One region of the Adlercreutzia sp. CNCM I-6215 genome, then DNA from elsewhere that is predicted to be linked to it. Evidence: riboswitches for the same ligand, from Rfam matches in the RefSeq annotation. Region 1 holds a riboswitch; the other holds the start of a gene.

Region 1 (9,738 bases):
CAGCCAACGTAGGCGATCATGGGGAAAGGGGCGCACGATGGCGGGCGAGAGCCAGAAACTGAAGCTGCTCAACCTCGCCAAGATGCTCTACGAGCGCACCGACGAGAGCCACGGCCTCACCTGCCCCGAAATCATCGCCGGGCTGGCCGAGGCGGGCATCGAGGCCGAGCGCAAATCGGTGTACCGCGACTTGGACGCCCTTCGCGACTTCGGTCTCGACATCGCGAAGCTTCCCACGTACCCGGTCAGCTACGCCCTCGTCTCGCACACCTTCACCGCCGCCGAGCTCATGCTGCTCACCGACGCCGTGCAGTCCTCGCGCTTTCTCACGGTTCGCATGGCCCATCGCCTCACCGAAGGGCTGGCGTCTCTGGGCTCCTGCCACCAGGCCGCCGCGCTTTCCAAGAACGTGCACGTGGAAGGCCGCATCAAGATGCAGAACGAATCGGTGTTCCATCACGTGGACACCTTGCACGAGGCCATCCGCCGCCACCGGCAGGTGGCCTTCCGCTACGTGAAGCACGACGTGAACAAGCGCCCACAGCCCCAAGGGGGCGGCCGCATCTACTGCGAGACGCCGGTGTGCCTCATTTACTCCGAGGGCTGCTACTACCTCATCGCCTACAACGAGAAGCACGACTCCTTCCCCAGTTACCGCGTCGATCGCATGCAGGGGCTGCGCATCACCGACGAGGCGGCCGTGCGCAACGAGCGCATCGCCACCTTCGATGCGGCGGCCTACACTTCTCGCACGTTCTCCATGTTCGGCGGCGAGACGACGCCGGCGACGCTGCTGGTGGAGGAATCGGTCATGAGCGCCATTATCGACCGCTTCGGCAAGGACGTGGAAAGCGCGCCGGTGGATGCGACCCATGCCCGCGTGCACGTCACCGTGGCCGCCAGCCCCGTGTTCTTCGGCTGGCTCGCCCAGTTCGGCACCGCCGTGCGCCTAGAGGCCCCCAGTGCCCTGGCCCGCCAGTACGCTGACTACCTGAGAGACATCGCCGACAGCTACTAGAATCGTCTAATGCACGACCTTCTCGATGAGGGACTGAAGACGGTGAACGTCGAGCGGCTTGGGAAGATGCGCATCCATGCCGCATTCCAGCGAGCGCTTGCGGTCCTCGGAAAACGCGTTGGCGCTCACGGCGATGATGGGCAGCGACGCGCGCAGCGGGTCGGACAGCGCGCGGATGGCGCGGGTGGCGGCATAGCCGTCCATGACCGGCATCTGAATGTCCATGAGCACCAAGTCGTAGGCGCACGCATCGGCATCTTCGATCATCCCCACGGCCACCTCGCCGTTTTCCGCCGTGTCCACCGCATAGCCCGCGTCGTCCAGAAGACAGCAGGCGATCTCGCGGTTGAGCTCGTTGTCCTCCACGAGCAGAATGCGGTGCACCGGGCCCCGCCCGCGGCTCGGACGCGGCGCCTCGGCGGCCACGTCGGCGGGAGCCTGGCGGAAGGTGACGTCCACGGTGAAAGTGGAGCCCTCCCCCGGCGCGCTTTCCACGGCGAGCTCGCCTTCCATAAGATCGAGCACGTTGCGCACGATGGTGAGCCCGAGTCCCGTGCCCTGAACGCCCGAAGCCGTGGTGTTGCTCTCCCGTTCGAAGGGCATGAACATGCGCTCCATGAACGCGGGCTCCATCCCTACGCCCTTATCGGCCACGACGAAGCGGAAGCTGGCAAAGCCCTGGGGCGCGCCGGCGTTCTCGGCCACGCTGATGCGCACGGTGCTGCCAGCCGGCGAGTACTTGATGGCGTTGTCCACCAGCTGGGTGAGCACGTGGGACAGGCGCACGGCATCCACGAGCACGCGATCGTGGGCCAGAGGCTCAATGTCGCAGGCCAGGGTGACGTCGGCGCGGTCCGCCAGATCCACCATGTCCATGCGCGCCTGCAGAACCAGCTCGGAAAGCGAGCATTCCGCCTCGGCCAGCTGCACATGGCCCGCTTCCATGCGGCTGATCTCCAGCGCCTCGTTCACCACGTCGAGCAGCTGCTCGGAAGCGGCCAGCACTTTGTCGCTGTAGGCGCGCACCCGCTCGGCCTCGCCGCCATGGGCCGAGATGAGCGACGCGTAGCCCACCACGGCGTTCAACGGCGTGCGGATGTCGTGGGACATGTTCGAGAGGAACGTGTTTTTCGCCACGTTGGCGGCCTCGGCCTCGGAAAGGGCGTTGCGCAGCATGGTACGGTGCTCGAGCTCGCGGGCATAGGCCTCGCGCAGCTGGGCGTTCACCGCCTCCAGCTCGTCGGCCCGCTCGCGCAGCTTGTCCGTGGCGTCGTTGATGAACACGTAGAAGAACTCGCCCGCGTCCAACGTGACGTGGTGGCCGTAGTCCTCTATCCAACGCACCGAGCCGTCGCGGCGGATGATGCGGTACTCCACGTAGTCCATGGAGTACCGGTCGGCCTGAATCTGACGGCTGATGGAGTGCTCCACGGCCTCGATGTCCTCGGGGTGCACCATGCCGGGGAAGGTGCCGCCCGTCAGCGCGACGAACTGCTCCTCGTCAGCGCAGCCGAAGATGCGCAGGCAGGCCTCGTTGACGTAGACCACCGCCTCGTCGCCATCAGCATGGTAGACGAAAAAGCCGCCTGGCATATGAGCGAGAACGTCGCCGATGTCGAGCTGGGCTAAAGCGGGGAATATGGAGGGCGCCGAGGTTGCCATGTGCTGCTTTCTTCTGTCGGTCGAAAAGGTGCTTTCCGTATGCTACCACGGCCGTTGCCCAGCGCCCCCGAAGCTGTCGATGAGCCCACGAATTTGTAACGAAAGAGAAACGTGGAAGGCTTACGAGAAATCGAACATGGCGGTGGAAAGGTAGCGCTCGCCCGTGTCGGGCAGGATGACGACGATGTTCTTGCCCACGTTTTCGGGCCGGCGCGCCAACTTCGCCGCCGCCGCCACGGCCGCGCCCGAGGAGATGCCCACGAGCAGTCCGTCATGGGCAGCCAGCTCGCGCCCGGCCTCGAAGGCCTCCTCGTCTTCGATGGCGATGACCTCGTCGTAGATAGCGGTGTCCAGCGTCTCGGGCACGAACCCGGCGCCGATGCCCTGAATCTTGTGGGCGCCGGCGCGGCCCTCGGAGAGCACGGGGGATCCGGCCGGTTCCACGGCCACCACCTGGATGGCCGGGTTCTGCGCCTTCAGATAGGCCCCGGTGCCCGACAGCGTGCCGCCGGTGCCCACGCCGGCCACGAGGATATCCACCGCGCCATCGGTGTCCTCCCAGATCTCCGGGCCGGTGGTGCGCTCGTGCACGGCCGGATTCGCCGGGTTGGAGAACTGCGAGGGAATGAACGAGTTCGGAATCTCCGCCGCCAGCCGCTCGGCCTCCTCGATGGCGCCCTTCATGCCCTTGGCGCCCTCGGTGAGCACGAGCTCCGCCCCAAAGGCGCGCATGAGGTTGCGCCGCTCCACGGACATGGTCTCGGGCATGACGATGATGATGCGGTTGCCCCGCACGGCGGCGATGGCAGAAAGGCCGATGCCGGTGTTGCCGGAGGTGGGCTCGATGATGACCGTCTCGTCGTCGAGGACCCCGGCCTCCACGGCGGCGTCGATCATCGATTGGGCGGCGCGGTCCTTCACCGAGCCGGTGGGGTTGAACGACTCCACCTTCCCGATGAGCGTGGCGGGCAGCTCGTGGGCGCGCTCGTAGTTGGTCAGCTCCACCAACGGCGTATGCCCGATCAGCTCGGTGATGTTCTTGCGGACGGTCATGGCAGGTCCTTTCTGGTTGAGGCAAAGTCGACTACCGGTCGGGAGCGCGGGGTGTTCTGACCGAGCGAGTTCCGCAGATGGTATCGAAGGCACAATGATGCAGGGAAGCGCAATGCCTGCTGCGCCTTCGATACCAGCGAGGACTGTCTGAGCGAATCAGAATTCCCCGCGTTCCCGACCGACGAGGAGGTGCATTGCCCCCATCCTACTGAATGCCCCCGCTTCGTCAACGGCCCGCGCCATAGCGGTTTCCGATGGCGACGCGGCCGAGAAAACCGTCGCGAACCGTCAAGTTCCCCCTTCCATCGTCGCTCGGCGGCCGTATAATACCTAGCAGTTCCCTAGACTTGAATTCCAACCCGCCATAGGAGCTTCCCATGACCCTGCAGCAACTTCGCTACCTCATCGCCATCGCGAACCACGGCTCCATCTCGGCGGCGGCACACACGCTGTACGTGTCCCAGTCGAGCCTGTCGGTGGCCGTGCGCGACATCGAGCGCGAAACCGGCGTCACCATCTTCGAGCGTTCCAACCGCGGCATCACACTCACGAGCGACGGCATCGAGCTATTGGGTTACGCGCGCCAAGTGGTGGAGCAGGCCGACCTCATGGAGCAGCGCTACTCCGGCCGCGGCGGCGAGGCGGCGCAAAAGCTCTCCATCACCTCCCAGCACTACGCGTTCGTCGTGGAGGCGTTCCTGGAACTGGCCGAGGAATACGAGGGCACCAGTTACAACTTCAGCCTGCGCGAGACCCGCACCTCCGAGGTCATCGAGGACGTGCGCGACTTCCGCAGCGATCTGGGCGTGCTGTACCTCTCCACGTTCAACGAGAGCGTCATCGGGCACGCCCTTTCCGACGCGAACCTCTCCTTCAACCTGCTGTTCACCGCGCAGCCCCACGTGTTCGTCAGCGACAAGCACCCCCTAGCCTCGCGCACCGAGGTGACCGTAGAGGATCTGGAGGACTACCCCCGCTACGCCTTCGAGCAGGGCGCGAACAACTCGTTCTTCTATTCCGAGGAACCCTTGGCCGAGCTGCCGCACAAGAAGTGCATCTCCGTGAGCGACCGCGGGACCTTGTCGAACTTGCTCGCCCATCATGACGGCTACACCATCTCCTCCGGCGTGCTCTCCAGCGAGATGTACACCGGCATCGCCAGCGTGCCCCTGCAGACCAAGGAACTCATGCGCGTGGGCTACATCGTTCACAACGAGCGGCAGCTCTCCCCCCTTGCCGCCAGCTACATCGAGAAGCTGAGCCTGTTCGTGGAAGGCTACCAAATCGGCCTCGCCGGGCTGTAGGCCGAAGCAGCGCGGGCAGCATCCCCCTGCCTCTGTTCCCTCCCGGGCGGCCTAGAAGGTCCTCGCGATGGTGCCGCCGCCGAGGACGACGTCGCCTTCGTAGAGGACAGCGGCCTGGCCGGGGGCGGCGGCGCGTTGAGGTTCTTCGAAGGTGACCGTCAGCTCGTCGGGGCCGGTCTGCTCGGCTGTTGCCAGCACCGGTCGCTGGCGGTAGTGAGTCTTCACCTGCACCTTGCGCGGGCCTTCCAAAACGCCTCCGCTGATGAGATTCACATCGCAAGCCACCACTCCTGAGCTGAGCAGTTCGTCTTTGAAGCCGACGACGAGCCGGTTGGCGGACGCGTCCTTCCCCAGCACGTACAGCGGCTCGCGAGCCGCCACGCCGATGCCCTTGCGCTGTCCAATGGTGTAGCGGATGAGCCCCGCATGCTCCCCGAGAACGCGTCCTTCCCGGTTCACGATCTCGCCCGGCTCGAAAGCGGTTGCAACCGAAGCAGCAACCGAACCCGACCCCGTAGGGGCGGACCTTGGTCCGCCCTCGGCCGCAACCGCCAAGGGCACGCACGGGGCCTCTCCCTCGCAGCAACGTGTCCGGCACCAGCCTTCGATGAACCCCGCGTAGTCGCCGTCGGGGACGAAGCAGATGTCCTGGCTCTCGGGCTTCTCCGCCGTGACGAAGCCGTGGGCGCGGGCCAGCTCGCGCACCTCGTCTTTGGTCAGCTCGCCTAAGGGGAACAGCATGTGGGCCAGCGTATCCTGGGTAAGATGGTACAGCACGTAGCTCTGGTCCTTGACGGGGTCGCTTGCCCGCAGAAGCTGCCAGCGCCCGGTCGCCTCGTCCCAACGGCGCCGAGCGTAGTGCCCCGTGGCCACGTAATCGAGCCCCATCTCACGACGGCGCTTTTGCAGCGCCTCGAACTTCAGGAACCGGTTGCAGTCGATGCAGGGGTTGGGCGTGCGGCCGGCCAGATAGGCGTCGCAGAACGGACGCACCACCGCCGCATCGAAGCGATCGCGCAGTTCGAAGGCATCGTGGAGAATGCCAAGACGCCGGCACACCGCCCGCGCATCTTCTACATCGCGCGACGATCCGCACGTCGACCCCGCGCAAAGCGCATGCTCGCCCAGGGCGCTTACGGCGGCCGTGCTTTCTCGCCCGGCCCCTCCGTCTCGCAAGACCATCGTCGCGCCACGCACGGCATAGCCCGCTTCCTGCAACAGCAGCGCGCACACGGAGCTATCGACGCCCCCCGACATCGCCGCCATCACGCCGGACGCCCCGGGCACCGCAGCCGCCTCTCTGTCATTTCCGAAAGTCATGGGGCGCATCATAGCACAGCGCGGCCCTCGCCCGCTTTCCCTCTTTTCCCCACCTCTCAAGCGGCGCACGAAACCTCGCCGGCCGAACGCGGCGTCAAAACATGCTACGCTGCGTCCCATGCAGGGGTACCACCCGGCGGCACGTAAAGCCACCCCGTGGTTGAGAGGGCGCAGGCGCCCAACCCTTCGAACCTGTCAGCTAACACTGTCGTAGGGAGCATGCTCACCAAGCACACGGGGCGCTTCCTGCGGGGAGCGCCTTTTTTGGCGCAACTCGCAGCCAGTACTCCGGCTTCCGGAAAGGAATCGTCGTGATCGAACCTTCCACCAATCCCACCGCCCGCACCGAGGCGGAACTGCGAGCGCTCATGGCCCGTGCCGTGCACGAGGTGCGCGAGACGAACCCGCTCGCACCTTCCATCACCAACACCGTGACCCAGAACTTCGTCGCCAACGCCCAGCTCGCCGTCGGCGGCTCGGCGGCCATGGTGTATTTGCCCGACGAGGGCGAATGCGTCGCAGCCCTGGGAGGGGCCATGTACATTAACCTGGGTACCCTGCTGTCCGTCTACGAGCAAACGGTTCCCGCCACGGCGCGGGCCTGCGCGGCGGCGGGCAAGCCCTGGGTGCTCGACCCGGTGGGCATCGGCATCGGCAGCCTGCGCACCCAGCTCATCGAGGCCGCGCGCGAGAATCCCCCCGCTATCCTGCGCGGTAACGCCTCGGAGATCATCGCCGTGGCCGAGCTGTGGGGACTCGGGAACGACGCGGCCGAAGACGCTTCCGGCGACGGTCCCCGCGGAGTGGACAGTACCGACTCTGTGGACGCCGCCGAGCGCGCCGCCGTGGCGTGCGCCCGCTTCACGGGAGGGGCCGTGGCCGTCTCCGGCACTACCGACCTTGTCACCGACGGCGCCCAGGTGGCGCGCCTTTCCGGCGGATCGCCCCTCATGACCTGCATCACCGGCTCCGGCTGCTCGCTGGGGGGCGTGTGCGCGGTCTACGCCTGCGTGGCCGATCCCTTCGTGGCGGCGCTCGCCGCAACGGCCGCCTACAACCTGGCCGGCCTGCACGCTGCCGAAACCTGCAACGGCTCCGGCAGCTTCCAAGTCGCCTTCCTCGACGCCCTCTACAACCTCACCGCCGAGGAAGTGGCCGAAGCGCCCCTGGAACTCACCAGCACATCAGCCGCATAAGCCGAGAAGCAAAAGGAGATTCCTATGAACACGCTTGTTGCCGTTGCCATCGCGCCCTTTGGCGTGGGAGACGAGCTCGCGCCCTATGTGGCCGAGGCCGTCCGCGTCATCCGCGACTCCGGCCTGCCCCACCGCACCACCTCCATGTTCACCGAGATCGAGGGCGACTGGGACGAGGTCATGGCCGTCGTACGCGACGCGACCATGATCCTCGCCGATCAGGGCATCCGCACCGAGGTAATCCTGAAGGCCGACATCCGCCCGGGGCACAGCGACACCCTGCACACCAAGGTCGAGAAGGTGGAGACACTGCTGACCGAGTAGGGGTTCGTCCACAACTTTCCATCATCTCCATGGAGGCCCTTGCGCTTTCGCGTTGGCCCGCTATGATGCTGCCCGAAATACGACACGAAGCGAAAGAGGTTCCATGCTCCGCAAAATTATTCACATCGACGAGGACAAGTGCACCGGCTGCGGCCTGTGCGTCGACGCGTGCCACGAGGGCGCCATCGCCATGGTCGACGGCAAGGCGCGCCTGGTACGCGATGACTATTGCGACGGGCTGGGCGACTGCCTGCCGGCCTGCCCCACCGACGCCATCACGTTTATCGAACGCGAAGCCGCCCCTTACGATGAGGCCGCCGTCGCCGCGCACCTGGCCGCCCGTAACAACAGCGGCATGTCCAGCAGCGCTCCGGCTGCGCCCCATGGCGGCTGCCCCGGCTCGGCCGCCCGCACGCTCATCGATGACGCCCCGAAGCCGGCACCGTCGCCCGCGCACCATGGCGGCTGTCCCGGCTCCCGCAGCCGCTCCCTGGACGGAGCCCCGGCACCAGCCGCTCCTGTACCGGCTGCTCGCACCGCCGCTCCGGCCGCTACCGGCGCCACCGACGCGCTTTCCGCCGTGGCCGCCGCTCTGCCGAACCGCTTGGCTCAGTGGCCGTGCCAGATCAAGCTCGTACCGGTGCAGGCCCCCTACTACCAGGGCCGCGGGCTGCTTATCGCCGCCGACTGCACCGCGTTTGCCTGCGCCAGCTTCCACGAGCGCTTCATGAGCGGCAACGTCACCATCATCGGCTGCCCCAAGCTGGACGAGGGCTCCTACACCGACAAGCTCGCCGCCATCATCGCCGCCAACGACATCACCTCGGTCACCGTCGCCCGCATGGAGGTGCCCTGCTGCGGCGGCCTCGAGCGCGCCGCCGCCGAGGCCTGCGCCCAGTCGGGCAAGGACATCCCCTTCGAAGTGGTCACCTTCGCCGTCAACGGCGACGTCATCGGCTAGAAACAACCGACGCGCACTTGATTGAATGCGCCCCCTAGCTCATCGAGGATGACCAGGTCAGCCCAGCTCGACCATAACCGCCTCCGAGACGATCCCGGCTACCTCCGGGATCGTCTCTTCTTCCAAGGAAGAGAAGCTCATCACGAAGGCGGGACGGCGCCGACCCCTCCCCTCGCTGCACCCAGACCGCACCTCGTCGCATACCCTTCGGGCACCCTCGACTTCGCGAGCCTCGCACCGGCAGCCTACCGTTTCGTTCGAGCTGAGCCCAGGAGCGCCCGCCTCGCAACCCGTGAACCGATAACGGCCCAAAGGCGCCAGGCGCACACCCCGAATCGCAGCGCGCCGGGCCACGCGCTCCTCGAAAGTCGCGCCATCTCTCTTATCTCCTTCGACGCCCCTCACTTCCATGAGAAAGTGCAGCCCGGCGCCCGCATTGGCAAAGTGCAAATGATCGCCGGCCGAAGACGCCGCCAGTGCGTCAATCAGCGCGCTCAGCAACCGCCGGTAACGCGTCCGCTGGCGATTGACATGGCGCTCGTAGTCCCCCGACTCCATGAACCGCGCCAACGTCAGCTGCTCCAATGCACCCACCGTGCAGGCGTAGAAACCGAGCCTGTCGCGGAACCGTTCGGCCAGCGCCTCGGGCAGCACCATGTAGCCAATGCGGAAAGCACCCCCGAGCGTCTTCGAGAACGTGTTCGCGTAAATGACCCGCCCAGCCCCATCGAGGGCCGCGAGTGGAGGTACGGGACGCCCCGCCATGCGGAACTCGCAGTCGAAGTCATCCTCGATGAGGTAGCGCGACCGGGCACTGGAAGCTTTCACGCTCCGACCGCGAATCTCCCTAGCCGCTGCACCGTCCTCGGGCGCGGCAACCCCACTCTGGGCCCATTCCAA
Region 2 (9,738 bases), on a different contig from region 1:
GTGTTCCGCTCTGGAACACATTGCTCCTGCCGTGCTTGTTCACGGTGTCGGCGCTGGATACCGGCGTGGCTCTGGTGGAGGTTATCGCGCTGGCCAACCGTAAGAAGGCCGCGCTTTCCAAGGAGACGAACCGCATTTTGGAGTACGCGGTCGTGGCGCTGGTGGTGTTGGAGCTGGCAGTGTTGGCCCTCCTTTTGGTCTCCATGGCGGGCTCGCCGGTTCAGGAGTCCCACGAGGCCGCCGTTGCCGCCCAATCGGCCGCACTCATCATCGGAGGCGATCTGGCTCTGCCGTTCTGGGCGCTGGTCGTCCTGGTTGGACTGGTCTGCCCCCTTGCGGCGGCGCTTGTCGCCCTGGTGGGCAAGTCCGACAAGGCCCAGGGCGCCACGCTCTGGGGTGCTTTGGGCGCCATGATCGGCGGCTGCGCTCTGCGCTTCATCATCGTTATGGCCGGCCTTCATGCCGACCCGGTAATTGATGCGGTGTCGCAGTTACTCGGATAGCCCCCTCGACCCCTTTGGGTGATCCCCTTCCTTAAAAACGGTCCGCTGCGTAGTCGCAGTGGACCGTTTTGATTCATGGAGAGGCAGTGCAAACAGAAAGGCGAGCGGGCCTGTAAGCCGGGTTCTGTCTTGGGACGGCCATTTATCTCGAACGCGAGTCGCCCCGCGCCTCTAGCACGCAACCCGAGCGCACGGCGGGCCACCGTATGGCGCTCCTATTTGCGCTTGCTCCAGATGGGGTTTACCAAGCCGCGACGTTGCCGCCGCGCTGGTGCGCTCTTACCGCACCGTTTCAGCTTTTCTCCTGTGTCGCGCATGCTGCGCATCGCAGCATGTTCCGAGCAGGGGAGTCTTCTTTTCTGTGGCACTGATCCGTCGGGTCGCCCCGCCCAGCCGTTAGCTGGCATCTTGCCCTGCGGAGCCCGGACTTTCCTCGCACCCTGAAAGGGTACGCGGCCGTCTGGCTCGCTCGCCTGTGGTATTGTAGCAGAACTTGCTTCACCCTGGTCGAACCACACGAGTGACACACCGTGTCATCCTGAGCGGAGCGCGCAGCACGAGGTCGAAGGATCTAGCGGCTCCCCGCAATGAGATCCTTCGACTTGCGCTCGCTTAAGGATGACATGGTGAATGTGAATGGAGGATATGTTTTGAGCACGGTCGCATTAGTTGGCGCATCGGATTTCAATGCCGCTCACTTTGCCGCCCATTGGAAAGAGGGCGCCTTCGATGCGGTCATCGCCGTGGACGGGGGGTTTGCCTCCCTGGCAGCTGTGGACTGCGCGCCTGATCTGGCCATGGGCGACTTCGACTCGCTGGGATACGTGCCCGAGGGCATGTCCGTGAAGGCGTTTTCGCCGGAGAAGGACGCGTCGGATATGGAATTGGCTTTGGAGGAGGCCCTCGCGCGCGGCGCCGATGCCGTGGAGGTGTACGGCGCGCTCGGGGGGCGGCTCGACCACACGGTGGCGAACTTGCAGCTCTTGGCCTCCTTTGCCGAGCGGGGGCTCGCTGTGGCCGCAGTGGGGGAGCGCGAGCGTATCGCGTTTCTCGTCGGCCCCGGCGAGCTGCGCCTTCCCGCGTTGCCGAGCGGTATCGTGTCGGTGTTCTCGCTGACCGATGTTTCTGCAGGGGTCGTGGAAGAAGGCTTGAAGTACGGCCTCGATGGCGTGGCCCTCACGAACCGCACGAGCTGGGGCCTTTCCAACGAGCTTGTCGGCACGCCGGCCCGCATTGCCCTGGAAAGCGGCACGCTGGCAGTGTTTTTGCCGCTCTAGCGCTGTGCCGTTCCCTATACTGGCACTACAACCATAGACTTGGGGAGCTTGCAGCCGCGTGGCGGCCGGGCAGGCTGAGAGGGGGCGCCGAATTCGCCCCGACCCGCAAAACTTGATATGGGTAATGCCAACGAAGGGAGTTTTCATGACTGACAGCCAGTCTGCCGACGCAGCACAGCCGATCACGCAGATCGACTTCGCCCGCGCCGGCGTCGTCACGCCTCAAATGGCCGCCGTTGCCGCCGCCGAGGGTCGCGAGCCGGAGGACATCCGCGCCGCCGTGGCTACCGGCCGCATCGCCATTCCGGCCAACATCCACCACGCAAGCCTCGCGCCCGCCGGCGTCGGTTCCACCCTGGAGGGCGTCCCTCTCTCCACGAAGGTGAACGTGAACCTCGGCATCTCGGGCGATCTGGCCGATGAGGCTCTGGAATGGGAGAAGGTGGACGTGGCCCTGGAACTGGGCGCTGACGCCATCATGGATCTTTCCAACTCCGGCAAGACCCGCGCCTTCCGCCGCGCGCTCGTTGAGAAGTCGCCGGCTATGATCGGCACCGTGCCCATGTACGACGCCATCGGTTACCTGGAAAAAGCGCTGATCGCCATCACGCCCGAGGACTTCCTGGAGGTGGTGCGCGCCCATGCCGAGGACGGGGTCGATTTCGTCACCATCCACGCCGGCATGAACCGCCGGGTCATCGAGTCGTTCAAGGAGACGGGGCGGCTTACCAACATTGTGTCCCGCGGCGGCTCCCTCATCTTCGCCTGGATGGAGGCCACCGGTCGCGAGAACCCCTTCTACGAGTACTACGACGAGGTGCTCGCCATCTTGCACGAGCACGATGTGTGCATCTCCATTGGGGACGCCATGCGTCCCGGCAGCGGCTACGATGCCACGGACGCCGGGCAGATCGCCGAGCTCATCGAAATTGGCAAGCTGACGCGCCGCGCCTGGGACGCCGGAGTGCAGGTGATGGTGGAAGGCCCCGGGCATATGGCGCTCGATGAGATCGCCGCCAACATGAAGCTGGAGAAGCGGCTGTGCCACGAGGCGCCCTTCTACGTGCTGGGGCCGCTTGTGACTGACATCGCCCCGGGCTACGACCACATCACGGCGGCCATCGGGGGCGCCATCGCGGCTTCTGCCGGCGCCGACTTCCTCTGCTACGTGACGCCGGCCGAGCATCTGCGCCTGCCGGACGCGAACGACGTGCGCGAGGGGCTGGTGGCTACGAAGATCGCCGCCCACGCCGCCGACATCGCCAAAGGCGTGCCCGGCGCGCGCGATCGCGACAATCGCATGAGTGATGCGCGGCGCCGCGTGGCCTGGGACGAGATGTTCGAGCTGTCGCTGGATCCGGCCCGCGCCCGCGCCGTCTTCGAGAGCGCCCCGCCTTCCACCGAGGGCACCTGCACCATGTGCGGCAAGATGTGCGCCATGAAGACCGTGAACGACATCATGGACGGTCTCGTGGTCGACCTGGATGCGGAGTAGGGGCGCCAAGGAGGCGCTGGAAGAGAATGGGGCGCGAGGCGCAGAGTCGGGTCGATCTTCGCCCCCTATCGAGGCAGAAAAATCGAGTTGTTAGACTTTTTCAGCAGGGCATTTTGCGGAAACAATGAACTAAAAAGGTCTGACCAGGCATTTTCGTAGTGTTTCCTCCTGTTTGCTCGGCATCGCGCTTGCGCAATGTCTAACAACTCGAAAAAAGTGACCAGAACGAGCACCCAGTTTGGAACAAGGAGTGAACATGCCTGTACGGGAACGTGGAAAGTGGTCGGCGGAGGCCATTCGCTGTGCCTTGAAGCTGTACGCGGTGACGGACAACGCGTGGCTCGGAGAGCGGACGCTGGCGGAATGCGTGGAAGCGGCGCTTGCCGGGGGTGCGACCTTCGTGCAGCTGCGCGACAAGCAGGCGACCGGCGATGCGCTGCGGGCCGAGGCCGCCGAGCTGCTGGCGCTCTGCCGCGATGCCGGGGTGCCCTTCGTGGTGAACGACGACGTGGAATGCGCGCTTGCCGTGGGCGCCGATGGGGTGCACGTAGGCCAGGACGACATGGCCTGCGAGCGAGCGCGGGCGCTGCTCGGCCCCGACGCCATCGTGGGCGTCTCTACCCAGACGGTGGAGCAGGCGCGGGCAGCCGAGGCGGCGGGTGCCGACTACCTGGGCGTCGGCGGCGTGACTGGCACGGCCACCAAGCCCGAGGCCGGGGTGCTCGCACCCGAGGAGTTCCGCGCTATCGTCGCAGCCGTGGATATCCCCGTCGTCGCCATCGGCGGCGTGAATGCCGCCACGGTGCCGTGCCTGTCCGAGCTGGACGTTGACGGCGCCGCCGTGGTGAGCGCTATCTTCGCCGCTGACGATATTGAGGCCGCAACACGCGAGCTTTCCCGTATCATCGAAGAAACCCTGAGTATTTAAGTCATGGTCGCCTGCTTGCCGCAGCCGCGAAAGGGGCGGCGCTCCTGGCTTCGGGCAACGCGCAGGGAGAAACGGGACGGGAATCGGAAGACCCGTTAGCGAGAAAGGAACTTCCATGCTCGGCGACGAGAACAACAACGACCTCATCGACCTCACCGCTATCGACCGCGCGAAGTGCGCGCTGCTCGTCATCGACGAGCTGGGGGACCCCACGGGCGGCCCTCTGGAGGCCGTGCTTCTGCCCTCCATTCTACAGACGGCGAAGCTCACGACCGCGGCGCGCGCGGCGGGTATGCCTGTCATCTTCACCAACGACGCCCACATTCCCGGTCTCGATCGCGAGCTGGTGCTGTGGGGCACCCACGGCATCGCCGGCACGCCCGAGGCGCAGACCTCGCCGCTTCTGGATCCGCAGCCGACCGATTACGTGGTGGAGAAGCGCCGCTACAGCGGCTTCTTTCAGACAGGGCTGCTCTTGCTGCTGAACGAGCTGGGTGTGGACACGCTCATCTGCTGCGGCATGGACACCAACATCTGCGTGAAGCACACCGTGGCCGACGCCTACTTCAACAACTTCAACATCATCGTGGTGGAAGACGCCACGGCCACCTTCCTGGTGGGCGATCAGGAAAGCGGCCTCGATTACATGAAGACCTGCTACGCGGCCAAGATCATCGATACCGATGAGGCCGTGCGCCTCATCGAGGGTTAAGCGCCTCCGCTTGACGGTTGATTGCCAGAGAAAGGCGGGCGCTCGTGCCCGCCTTCTTTTATGGCCTATGATAGGCGCATTCGATATTTCCGAGAAAGGAACGCCATGAAAGCGGTTCTCACCATTGCCGGGTCCGACTCCAGCGGCGGGGCGGGCATCCAGGCCGACTTGAAGACCATCATCGCCCACCGGCTGTTCGGCGAGAGCGTCATCACGGCGCTCACGGCCCAGAACACCACGGGCGTGTTCGGGGTGATGGACGTGGATCCCGCCTTCGTGGGCGCCCAGATGGACGCCGTGTTCGACGACATCCGCCCCGATGCGGTGAAGATCGGCATGGTGTCCTCGCCGGACATCGTGCGGGCCATTGCCGACGGGCTGCGTCGCCATCACGCCTGCAATATCGTGGTGGATCCGATGATGGTGGCTACCTCCGGCTCGGCGCTCATCGCCGATGCGGCGGTGGACGCGCTGGTGGCCGAGCTGTTCCCCCTCGCCGACGTCGTCACGCCGAACATCCCCGAGGCCGAGGCGCTCGCGGGCATGAAGATCGCGAGCGCCGATGACGTGGAGCGCGCCGCCGAGCTTATCGCCGAGCGCTGCATCGCGGCGGCTGAGACGTCGCCCGATATGGACGCGACCCCCCGCGTGCCTGCCATCATGGTGAAGGGCGGCCACGGGGTGGGTGCGCCCGATGCGGCCGACGACTACCTGCGCATGGCCGGCGGCGAGCATGTGTGGCTGCGCGGTCGGCGTGTGGAAACGGCGAACACCCACGGCACGGGCTGCTCGCTGTCGTCGGCTGTCGCCTGCGGTCTCGCCCAGGGCTTCTCGGTGGACGTGGCCGTGCGCGAGGCCAAGGCCTATGTGGCCGGCGCCCTGGGCGCAGGGCTGGACCTCGGCCGGGGGAGCGGGCCTTTGAACCACATGTGGCGCTACGGCCAGCCTCCTTGCTAGGGGCCTTGCCGCATGCGGCGAATCCCGGCCGGCGCCTCCCGCAGCCCATCCGGCATCACCGCGGTGGAAAATGCCGAGGCCGCCTTCCCGGTAGGTGATCGGGAGGGCGGCCTGGAGTGCGGGAGGGCCTGCCGTGCGGCCAGGATCGTCGGTGTCGCTGCGGCCGAGCTCGTCGAGGGCTAGGCGGAGAACACGCCCGAGCCGCATGCGTAGCCGAGGGCCATGGAGCTGACGCCCGACATGCCCACGGTAACCTCGCCGGCGGCGTAGAGGCCCTCGATGGGCGTCCCGTCCTCGCGCAGCACCTGGGAGGTCTCGTCGGTGACCACGCCGCCCTCGGTGATATGGGCGGCCCAGGTGCGCGGCGAGGCGTAGAAGGGCGGGTTCTCGATGGGGCTGTCGGGGGTGAAGATCATGCGGCCGAAGTCGGGATCCTCGCCGTTGCGGGCGATCTCGTTGTAGCGCTCGACGGTGGCCGCGAACGTGTTTTTGTCACAGCCCATCTGGTCGGCGAGCTCCTCGAGGGTGTCGGCGCGGAAGAGCTGTCCCTGGTCGATCAGGCGCTGGATGGAGCGGCCGTAGTAGCTGTAGTCGCCCTCGACGCGGCTCGTGTCGCGGTCGCTGATGAGGAACAGCACCTCGTCGGGCTGCTGCATGAGGGCCTCGGTCATGGTGTAGCGGTCAAGGGTCTCGTCGATGAACCGCTCGCCGTTCGCGTTCACGAGCAGGCAGTCGGTGTCGGCCCCGACGGTGGTCTCGTCGCAGCCGTTCTTCACGTCGGCGAAGGGGAACATCATGAGGGAGTCCATGAGCGCCACCTCGGCGCCCTCTTCCAGAGCCAGCTTGATGCCGTCGCCGTGGTGGCCGTAGACGTTGGTGGTGGGGAGGGGCGTATTCTCATCCCACGGCCACATGGTGTTGTACTCGCGCAGCATGTCGGGGTTGCCGGAGAAGCCGCCGGTGGCGAGCAGGGCGCCGCGACTCGCGCGCACATGGTAGGTGGTTCCGTCCTCGGCCACGGCCGTGAAGCCGACCACCGCGTCGCCTTCCTTCAGAAGCTCGGTCACCGGCGTGTTCAGCATGATTTCCACCGGATAGCCGTGCTCGGCGATCTGCTTGTCGAAGAAGTTGAAGTAGCCCTGGCCGCACACGCCGTCGTCGGGGGCCGACCAGTGGGGCCAGGGGTAGCCCACGATGCCGATGCAGGGCTTCCAGGCGAAGCCGTTCTCGTCGAGGAAGGCGTCGAAGGCCGACACGCACTGGGCGAAATCAAGGCTGCCGTAGTAGCCGTCGGCGCCGTAGAGCAGGCACTCCTGCAGGGCCATGAGCTCCTCGCAGTCGAACAGGGTCGTGTCGCCGGAGGCCTGCCATGCCGCGTAGCGATCCTTGATCTTGGCGAGCTCCTCGGGCGGGATCTCGGCGGCGATGGGATTGGCCAGGTCGGATTCCAGCTGGCGGGTGAGCTCGTCGGACATGGGCACGCGCAGCTCGGCGGGGGCGTTCACGTACTCCAGGTAGCCGCCCGACACCAGCGCGTTGCCGCCCACGTTGCTGCCCTTCTCCAGTACGATGACCTTCGAGGCGCCCGCCTGGGCCGCGCCTATCGCGGCGCCCATGCCGGCCGCGCCCGCGCCGGCGATGACGAAATCGCACTCAAGCTCGACGACCTCGGTGGAGAGCTCGGGGGCCGTGTAGTTCCGCTCCATGGCCTTCACGTCGCCGCCGGCCTGCTTGACGCAGTCGGTGACGGCGGCGAGGATGGCGGAGCTCGTCAGGGTGCAGCCGGTGATGGTATCGATTCCCAGGGCCTGCTGCTCGATGATGATCGCGGGGATCTCCTCGAAGGCGCGATCGGACACGCGCTCGGTCTCCTCGTGCTCGCCGATGACGATGTCGGTGATGGCGTTGTCGCTGAACGTCGCCTCAAGCACGAGGGGGCCGAACTTGCCCGTGCCCGTGCCGGTGTAGGTGCCCGAGGCGAACGAGAGCGACGGGGAGCCGGTGGTCGCCGCGGGCGTCTTCGGCGCGCAGCCGGACAGGCCGAAGATGGCGAGGTTCACGCCGGCGAGCGTTGCGCCGGCGAGGAACGTGCGGCGGGTCATGGGGAGGGCGGGGCGGTGGGAGCGGGTCATGGGCGTTTCCTTTCTCAAGAGCGTCGGACGAGAAGTCCTTATGGCTGCGCAGTGTGCCCCGTATCGCTCGAAAGCGCATCCGCCTTCGATGAAAAAGACGGTCAACTTTGTAACCTCATCTGTAACCCAGTGGCCCTCATCAGGTAAAACGTCGCCTGTCCCGTGCGCGCGACGCTTTTCGGCGCACAGGTCGGCAGATGGTCTATACTGAAACCTATGAGAGATGGGGCGCTGACAGATCGCATGGAGGGCACGGCGCGAGATGCCGGCGGCGTCCTCGGCCGCTGGCATCTCGCGCCGCCCTCCCTCGTCCCGTGCTTCTTCGGCTTCGCCTTCATGCGCGCCTACAACGACCTGATCGGCCGCCGCTTCTCCGAGGCATCTCTGGGGGCGCAATGGGCCGGGGAGGATCTCTACAGCTTGGTCATGCTGGCCGTGTTCCTGCTCTGTGCCCTTTTCGCGCGGCGCATCGCCCCGCTCTACAAGCGCCATTCCGCCTGGGCGGCGGCGATGCTCCTCGCCGTGGCGGGCGCCATGCTGGTCTCCGCGGCGCCGGCCGCCGCCGTGCCGTGGCCGTGGCTGGCCCTCGCCATGGCGGCGAGCGCGGTGGCTGGTGCCCTGTTCATCTTGCTGTGGGCCGAGCTGCATGCCTGCCTCGATCCGCTCGGCATCGTCACCTACGTGTCGGGGGCGTTCCTGCTCGGGACGGTGGGGGCCTGGGCCCTCCAGGAGGTGAGCGGAGTTCGCGAGGCCCTCGTGCTCGCGGCGCTGCCCCTCGCATCCGCCGGCTGCCTGCGCGCCTCCTTCGCGCGCATCGCGCCGGTGGACCTGCCGCGCAGCAGCTGGGGCCGCTACGACTTCCCCTGGCGCCTGATCGTGGTGCTCGGGGTGTACGAGTTCGCCTACGGGGTGCGCGAGGCGGCCCCGTCGTTCCAGTGGGACGCCTATCCTCTGGGCGTGGTGCTGGTGGCGCTGGCCGTGTTCCTCATGGCTTGCTTCTTTCTCAAGCGCACCGATTTCTCCCTCGTGTACCGAACGCCGTTTCCCCTCATGATATGCGGCTTGGCCACCGTGTCCTTCACCGCCTCGCTCGGGGCCTTCCTCTCCGACACGCTGGTGTCGGCCGGTTACGCCCTGATGTTCCTCGTGCTCACCTTCCTGCTCTGCGACCTGTCGCACCGCTACGGGGTGTCGGTGCTCGTGTTGTGCGGCGTGCAGGAGTTGACGGCGGTGTTCCGCCTGGCGGGGCACCAGGTTCCCTCCCTGTCCGATTCGCTCTCGCTGTTCGGCATGGAGGGCACCGCGGCGGTCTCGGCGCTCCTGACAGTTATGGTGGTGCTGGTGAGCGGGCTTCTGTTCTGGGGCCGGTCCTCCTCGACGCCGTGGGGCGCCGCCTTCTTCGGCGTGGGCGCCATGGCGCGCGAGAGCGACGAGCGGCGCGAGATCGTGGCGCGCTGCGCCCATGTGGCCGAGGCCCACGGGCTGTCCGCCCGCGAGCGCGAGGTGCTTGAGCTGGTGGCCCTCGGCCGCACGCCGATGCAGATCGAGCGGGAGCTGGTCATCGCCAACGGCACGCTGAAATCCCATATGCAGCGCATCTACCAGAAGCTCGGCATCCACAGCAAGCGCGAGCTGCGCGCCATGGTGGGCGCCGGGGAGTGAGGGCCTCGGCCGGGCGGCTCCCTATTGCCGAGGTGGCCGCGCCAGAGGCCGCTCCTCCGTCTCTCTGCAACG

What was found. A riboswitch is a leader RNA that binds a small molecule or an ion and turns the genes downstream of it on or off. The one in region 1 is predicted to bind thiamine pyrophosphate.
Region 2: linked by a shared signal. The riboswitch ahead of thiC (phosphomethylpyrimidine synthase ThiC) and the one ahead of ACW4LP_RS00440 (hydroxyethylthiazole kinase) in region 1 are both predicted to bind thiamine pyrophosphate.

Annotation. Positions count from the first base shown of each region.
Region 1 covers NZ_CDRVMA010000001.1:109,749-119,486, reverse strand. The annotation lists gene ACW4LP_RS00470 (cation diffusion facilitator family transporter) at 1-12, shown strand, start outside; gene ACW4LP_RS00465 (helix-turn-helix transcriptional regulator) at 38-1,018, shown strand; gene ACW4LP_RS00460 (ATP-binding protein) at 1,025-2,680, opposite strand; gene cysK (cysteine synthase A) at 2,801-3,733, opposite strand; gene ACW4LP_RS00450 (LysR family transcriptional regulator) at 4,111-5,037, shown strand; gene ACW4LP_RS00445 (MnmA/TRMU family protein) at 5,089-6,357, opposite strand; TPP riboswitch at 6,470-6,591, shown strand; gene ACW4LP_RS00440 (hydroxyethylthiazole kinase) at 6,669-7,553, shown strand; gene ACW4LP_RS00435 (MTH1187 family thiamine-binding protein) at 7,578-7,877, shown strand; gene ACW4LP_RS00430 (ATP-binding protein) at 7,981-8,838, shown strand; gene ACW4LP_RS00425 (aminotransferase-like domain-containing protein) at 8,896-9,738, opposite strand, start outside.
Region 2 covers NZ_CDRVMA010000019.1:10,007-19,744, forward strand. The annotation lists gene nrfD (NrfD/PsrC family molybdoenzyme membrane anchor subunit) at 1-503, shown strand, start outside; RNA gene rnpB (RNase P RNA component class A) at 601-975, opposite strand; gene ACW4LP_RS11695 (thiamine diphosphokinase) at 1,154-1,780, shown strand; TPP riboswitch at 1,811-1,936, shown strand; gene thiC (phosphomethylpyrimidine synthase ThiC) at 1,926-3,275, shown strand; gene thiE (thiamine phosphate synthase) at 3,532-4,203, shown strand; gene ACW4LP_RS11710 (cysteine hydrolase family protein) at 4,319-4,915, shown strand; gene thiD (bifunctional hydroxymethylpyrimidine kinase/phosphomethylpyrimidine kinase) at 5,021-5,872, shown strand; gene ACW4LP_RS11720 (FAD-dependent oxidoreductase) at 6,052-8,004, opposite strand; gene ACW4LP_RS11725 (response regulator transcription factor) at 8,221-9,666, shown strand.